DNA from 2 places in the Alteromonas sp. ABH4_457 genome. Region 1 is predicted to be linked to the other one. Evidence: predicted binding sites of a transcription regulator. Region 1 holds the regulator's gene; the other holds the start of a gene.
The links. The regulator sigma-54, encoded in region 1, starts transcription at its own class of promoters, with help from an activator protein. The targets are predictions, from matches to a motif close to GTTGGCACGNNNNTNGNNT.
Positions count from the first base shown of each region.

Region 2: ACXAGR_RS03970 (DUF4168 domain-containing protein) is a predicted target of sigma-54. The motif match lies at 1,251-1,269, and genes of this name have one in related genera.

Region 1 is NZ_JBSWXN010000008.1:355,076-358,778, reverse strand. It holds gene lptC (LPS export ABC transporter periplasmic protein LptC) at 1-188, shown strand, start outside; gene lptA (lipopolysaccharide transport periplasmic protein LptA) at 157-726, shown strand; gene lptB (LPS export ABC transporter ATP-binding protein) at 732-1,457, shown strand; gene ACXAGR_RS21505 (RNA polymerase factor sigma-54) at 1,553-3,037, shown strand; gene hpf (ribosome hibernation promoting factor) at 3,070-3,357, shown strand; gene ptsN (PTS IIA-like nitrogen regulatory protein PtsN) at 3,366-3,703, shown strand, end outside.
Region 2 is NZ_JBSWXN010000002.1:174,211-177,913, forward strand. It holds gene ACXAGR_RS03965 (PHA/PHB synthase family protein) at 1-684, shown strand, start outside; gene ACXAGR_RS03970 (DUF4168 domain-containing protein) at 751-1,149, opposite strand; gene phaR (polyhydroxyalkanoate synthesis repressor PhaR) at 1,425-1,841, shown strand; gene ACXAGR_RS03980 (phasin family protein) at 2,077-2,694, shown strand; gene ACXAGR_RS03985 (phasin family protein) at 2,721-3,068, shown strand; gene ACXAGR_RS03990 (polyhydroxyalkanoate depolymerase) at 3,176-3,703, shown strand, end outside.

The sequences.
Region 1 (3,703 bases):
TTATCCAGACCATCACAACCAATTTTATTAAGGTGAATCTGGATGACAAAACCATGACTTCAGACCAGCCGGTAGATATACGCGGTGTACAGACCATCATTAAAAGTAACGGTTTCAATGCAAACCTGCGTACCCAACAATATGAGTTAATTGATCATGTGCAGACAATTTATTCCCCGGGCAGTTAGCCTTTTCGCAGCAATAGCGCTGCTTGCTGCTGCCGGTGAGGCAATGGCCGGCTCCGGTGATTTTGAAAAGCCTATTACCGTGGATGCTAAGTCACAGTTTATTGACGGTAAAAAGAAGAAATCGGTTTTTAAAGACGATGTGAAGATTACCCAGGGTTCACTCATCATTGCCGCAGATGAAGTTGAAGCCATCGCCAGTGAAGGCGAAGGGAAAGAGGTTTTTATTGCCCGCGGAAAACCAGCCACTTATTCTCAAACGCTGGATGACGGCGCAAAAGTAAAAGCCAGCGCAAATGAAATTCGCTACGAAGTAGCCAAACAACTTATTTCCTTGCAAGGTGATGCGAAAATCCAGCAAGATACCAGCATGGTCCAGGGAGATAGCATCACCTATGACATGTCAAAAGAGCAACTTCTGGCAACCGGCGGTGAAAGTAACAGCAACGGCCGGGTAACCACGGTTTTCCGTCCTGACACAGTTAAAGAGCTGAAGGAAGAGAACAAGACTTCAGACAGCAACGAAAACGAGGGTAACTGAGTTACATGGCAACCCTGAGTGCGACTCACCTGGCAAAGTCGTATAAATCACGCCAGGTCGTCCGTGACGTTAGTTTATCGGTTTCTACCGGACAGATAGTAGGTCTGCTGGGTCCTAACGGTGCAGGTAAAACCACAACGTTTTACATGATTGTCGGTCTTGTGCCACTGGACAAAGGCAAAATCCTCATTGATGAGCAGGAGCTGACGCACCAGCCAATGCACGAACGTGCCCGCCGGGGAATTGGCTATTTACCCCAGGAGGCATCCATTTTCCGCAAGCTGACCGTACATGAAAACATCATGGCGATATTACAGACGCGTAAAGACTTAAAAAGTCATCAACGTGAACAGGAAGCGGATGCACTACTTGATGAATTTAATATTAACCATATACGTAATAGTACAGGTATGAGTTTGTCGGGTGGCGAACGCCGCCGGGTTGAAATTGCCCGCGCACTGGCAGCCAATCCGCAATTTATTTTGCTCGATGAACCCTTCGCCGGAGTTGACCCGATTTCGGTTAATGATATAAAGAAGATCATTCAGCACTTACGGGACAGAGGTATCGGTATCCTCATCACCGACCACAATGTCAGGGAAACCCTTGATGTGTGTGAAGAGGCCTATATCGTCAGTCATGGAGAACTGATTGCTCAGGGCACCGCAGAACAGGTATTAAGTAATCAAAAAGTTCGTGATGTATACCTTGGTGAGCAATTCAGGCTATAGTTAAGATATCGGGATGAGCATTTAGCGGAGATTTCGCCACCGGCACTCACACCGCTACAACCGGATGTCCTTTTTAGAGTTTATATAAGACGTAGATGAAACCATCTTTACAGTTAAAATTTAGCCAACAACTAACAATGACGCCTCAGCTTCAGCAGGCGATCAAGCTATTGCAGTTGTCTACGCTGGACTTACAACAAGAAATTCAGGAAGCTCTCGATTCTAATCCTTTGCTGGAAGTCGACGACAGCTCCGACAACGATGTAATTGAGAAAAATAACATCGACAATGATGACAGCATGCAAGAGTCTGCAACAGCCTCATCTTCTGACAGCATGGATACCGGTGAAGCACTGGAAAAGAATGATTTACCGGATGAGCTGCCCATCGACAGTACCTGGGATGAGTACATTTCTGCGTCTTCTGCCCCCGCGCCCGGCCCTTCCGGGGGTGATGATGAACAAATCTTTCAGGGTGAAACCACCGAAAATATTCAGGACCATCTGCTGTGGCAAATGCGTCTGACACCTTTTTCTGACACAGACCGCGCCATCGCGCTGGCGATCATCGATTCCATTGATGAGTCCGGCTATCTAACGGTTACCGTTGACGACATTCTGCAAAGCGTAAACAGTGAAGATATGGAAGAGCCCGTAGAAGAAGATGAGGTTGAGTGCGTACTTAAACGTATTCAGCTATTTGATCCTCTCGGTTCCGGCTCCCGCACACCGCAGGAGTGCTTGTTAGTTCAGCTGGCGCAATTTGCACCGGAAACACCGTGGCTGGAAGAAGCCAAACTACTGCTCAGAGAGCATTCCGATCTGTTAGGCAGTAAAGATTACCGTACGTTAATGCGTAAAACCCGCCTGAAAGAAGATCAGTTACGGGAAGCGATGCGTTTGCTGCAAACGCTTAATCCCCGTCCGGGCAGTGCATTAATTACGAAAGAACCCGAATATGTCATTCCGGATGTATCGGTTGCGAAGAAAAATGGCCGTTGGGTTGTAGAATTAAACCCCGACAGCCTGCCTAAGCTCAGTGTTAATCAGCAGTATGCTGCAATGAGCCGTAAAGCAAGAAACAGCAGTGATTCACAATTTATCCGCTCTCACATGCAGGAAGCAAAATGGTTTATTAAGAGCCTTGAGAGCCGGAACGATACGCTGCTGAAAGTAGCAAATTGTATTGTTCAGCAACAGATGGGCTTTTTTGAGCATGGCCCTGAAATGATGAAACCAATGGTGCTGAATGATGTCGCAGAAATGGTAGATATGCACGAATCTACTATTTCCAGGGTAACAACGCAGAAGTACATGCACACGCCCCGTGGTATTTTCGAGTTGAAGTATTTCTTCTCCAGCCACGTTGCCACTGAATCAGGTGGTGAGTGTTCATCTACAGCGATTCGCGCCCTGATTAAAAAGCTGGTTGCCGCTGAAAAGCCAAGCAAGCCACTGAGTGACAGCAAGATTGCTTCGTTGTTGGCCGATCAAGGCATTATGGTTGCCCGGCGAACAATAGCAAAGTACCGGGAATCCTTGTCGATCCCGCCGTCTAACCAACGCAAAAGCCTTATCTAACTTAAGGCTGCTCAAAATAAGGAAGACGAAATATGCAAATCAACCTTTCTGGTCATCACATTGAGATCACTGATTCTTTGCGTAATTATGTCGATACTAAGTTCAGCAAACTGGAACGTCATTTTGACCACATATCAAATGTGCACGTTATTTTAAATGTTGAAAAGCTTAGCCAAAAAGCAGAAGCAACGGTTCATCTTAGCGGCGCGGAAGTCTTCGCCTCTTCCGAAAATCAGGACATGTATGCTGCCATTGACAGCATGGTCGATAAGCTCGACAGGCAGGTCCTGAAACACAAGGAAAAGCTTAAAAAGCACTAATTGAATTCATGGATATACAAGCCATAGTCAGCCTGGACCGCACCGAGTGTGCGGTCCAGTGCAATAGCAAAAAACGCATTCTCGAAATCATCAGCGGGATTGCAGCTAAAAATAACCCCGATGTTGATGAAGCCACCGTGTTAAGTAGCCTGCTGGCCCGTGAGCGAATGGGCAGCACAGGTATAGGTAACGGCATAGCCCTCCCCCACGGTCGCCTGGCCGGACTGGAAAATGTCATCGCCATCGTAGTTACCAGCACACCCGCCATCGATTTTGATGCTATCGACAACAAACCTGTGGATATTTTCTTTACTCTGCTTGTCCCTCAGGAACAAACCGAAGGACA
Region 2 (3,703 bases), on a different contig from region 1:
GGTAATTACCTTACCGAAGATGCATTACCTGTGATGGAGCAGAACGCAGACATCAAGGGTATTTACGACGGCCGCATACTGGGCCTGAGCTTTAGTTTGCTACGGGAAAATAACCTTTTCTGGTCGTATTTTATTAATAACTACCTCAAGGGCAAAGACCCTGCTGCCTTTGATATTTTATTCTGGAACAGCGACGCCACCAACATCACCGCGGCCTGTTTTAAGCAATACATCCGCACCATGTACTGGGAAGACAAACTGAAAGTGCCGGGGGCGGTAGAAATTGACGGCATTCCCATCGACCTTGGAAATATTGATGTGCCGGTGTATTTCCTCACTACTCTGGCAGACCACATTGTGCTGTGGCAGGGCGCCTACAAAGGTACGCAGCTGGTATCCGGCGATACACGCTTTGTACTCGCCGGGTCGGGACACCTTGCAGGGGTAATTAACCCGCCAGATCCCGGGAAATATCCGCACTGGATTAACGACAATCTGCCGGCAAGTGCCAGCGAATGGTTTGATGGGGCTGTGAAGCAGGAAGGCTCATGGTGGCCAGACTGGCATGCATGGTTGCAGAGTCACCGGAAAACAAAAGTGAATGCCCCGCAGCCCGGCGGAAGTGAAAAATATCCGGCCATCGAAGCAGCCCCGGGCAGTTACGTGAAAAAACAGCTGGGATAAACCGGCAGACAAAAAAAGGGGGCGTTCAACGCCCCGCTTTGCTTCTGTCTACATGAGGATTCAGTATTACGATTCGCTGTTTTGTGTTTTAGCGATGTCCAGTACACGGGATCTCAGTTTTTCATCCGTTTGTACCAGTTGTGCAATGGTCGTGTAGGTTTGCACCTCAAGACCGGTTTTTTCAATTTCTGTTACCATTTCAGTTTGTGCAGCCTGCTGAATTTGCTGCATCTTCTCAGGTGTTTCATCACCTTTCAGTTCAGACTGATATTTATCTGCAACATCACTGACCGCATTCATCGCGACAGTAAATTTCTCAAGAGTTGCATCATCGAAATCCTTCGACTGTGTCATCGGCGCACTTGACGGGGCAGCCTCTTTGGTTTCCTGAGCTGCCTGTGCAGCGAAATTTAACGTGCAAGCAACAGCGAGGCTCATCACAAGTGATTTGACAAGTTTAGTCATAATAATCTCCGGTTTCATTTGAATTGCCTGAAATGCGTTATCTTCAAATGAATATGATTAAAAGAAAGATAATCCGGCTATTCAGGCTCTCAACAGTGATACAGCGATAACTATGCCAATCACGATTTAATCAATAATTTCATAAAGTTAACAAAAATCAGATTTTCTTATCAGTGAAAAAGGTGGTCGGAGTGTCGCTTATTTTCACACCTTTTAGGTTGCCGCAGCGGCATTTTGTGCGTTACTCTCATTTCAGCACCGCCGGAGGTAACATTATGATCATCATTAAAAAATATCCTAATCGCAGATTGTACGACACATCTCAGAGTCAGTACGTTAACCTCGATTATATAAAGGCGTTAATCAATGAACGTCAGGAATTTAAGGTGATTGACTCCAAAAGCGAAGATGACATTACCAAGTCATTATTGCTGCAAATTATCAGTGAATCCGAAGCCAACGAAAATCAGTCACTGTTGACAAATTCGTTACTCAAACAACTAATCCGTTATTACGACACTGACATGCAGGACTTTCTGCGACAGTACCTTGAACAATCTCTTGTTACCTTTATAGAGCAACAGGATCAGGTGCAGGGTATGATGAAAAATATGATGGATAACACGCCCTTCGGTATGTTTAACAAAATCATCGAACAAAATATGGATGCCTGGAAGAAGAACCAGAAGTAAGTATCACATACAGGCAGGGGAGCAATTCTCCTGCCCCAGAACGGACAGACCTGCCACATTTCCTCTTCAATGCTGCAGAGCAGCATAAAAAGCTATTTGCTTATTAAATATTCGTCTAAACATTCTTGCTGCACCGCAACATTTTTGTTGATCTCTGCAAATACCCTGGTTAATATCTAATCAAATATTGCTGCAACGCAGCAGAAGGACTTTATCAACTGGTCGGGAGAAGAGTATGTTTGGCAAGTTTTCAGAACAGCTGAAAAGTACCACTAAACCGGTACATACGCTGTTTGCTGTGAATACAAAAACGCTGGAAAGTCTGTCTCAACACCAAACCACGTTATTCACGGGTTTGTTGAGCGACAGTGTTCGTTACATTGAAGCGGTAACGAAACAAACAGAGTTTAAAGGTGTAATGACAGCGAATTCTGAACTGGCTGAGTCAGTGCGTGAACGCATGACCAGCGCGTCAAAAGACACCTACTCCACCCTTAACGCTATGCGTGAAGAAATGACCGAAGTGATGGCGGCCAGTTTGGCCACCGCTACTGAAGAAACCAAAGAAACAGTTGAAAAAGCGACAGCAGCCGTGAAGAAAACCACAAAAGCTGCCGCACCGAAAAAAGCTGCGCCTGAAGCCGCGAAAGCGCCGGTAGAGGCAGCAGAAAAAGTGGCTGAAGCAACAAAGGAAACTGTTGAGAAGGCCGCTGAAGAGACAAAAGCCGTTGCTGAAGAAGCAAAGGAAGCGACTGCTGAGGCAAAACCTGCCGCAGCAGCAAAGAAACCAGCAACACGTACCCGTCGCACGACTGCTAAGAAGACTGCGACAACGACTAAATCAACTAGCTAACTTACCCCGGAAACTGGAGACTAGTAATGTTTGAGCAAATGAACGAGCAAATGAAAAGCGCAATGAAGCCGATGACTGACCTTGCGACATTGAACATGAGTACAATGCAGGATCTGGCAGAAAAACAGAACGCCCTGTATTCATCTCTGTTATCTGAAAATATGTCTTATTTTGAAAAAGCTTCTCAGCAGAAAGATCTGTCTGGTCTGGCTGAGATGAACAAGGCATATGTTGAAACTATTCAGGAAACTGTTACTGATGCAGCGAAAAGCTCATATGCAGTAATTTCTGATGCACAGCAGAAAGCTGGCGAGATGTTCAAAGGTTTAAGCGACGAAATGACTGCGAAATTCCAAAGCGCAGCTAAAGCATAAGTCCCTCCTGAGCGGCCTTCAGAGGCCGCTCAGGTTACCCCACATCAAGTGAACCTTTTCATCCCCCAAAAGGTCTTAGCCCCAGCCAGTATTTGAGGAGAGACGTAATGAATTATCAGGCTTACGATTATTTGACGCGCGGCGCATACATTATGCACGAGGGTTTCAGTCTGCTTAATGATATTGCGAACCATCCTTCCAATCTTTTCGCACATACCTTACCCGGCCGCATAACCCGCGCTTCGCTGGAAACTGCCATGCGGCTGACACAACGCTACGAGAAGCTGGGGTTTAATATCGACGAAATCAAAATCGACGATAAACGCCATAAGGTGAAAGAAGAAATCGTAATGAGCAAGCCGTTTTGTGATCTCATTCATTTCAACCGGATCGGTGTGAAAGATGATCATAAGGTCTTGCTTGTTGCGCCTTTATCCGGCCATTTTGCTACCTTGTTGAAAGGCACGGTGGAAGCGCTGCTTCCGGATCACGAGATTTATGTGACTGACTGGGCTGATGCCAGAGAAGTACCGCTGGAAGACGGTCCGTTCAGTTTTGATTGCTATGTGGGTTATCTTATCGAGTTTCTTGAGTTCTTAGGGCCGGGCACGCACTTAATGGCGATATGTCAGCCT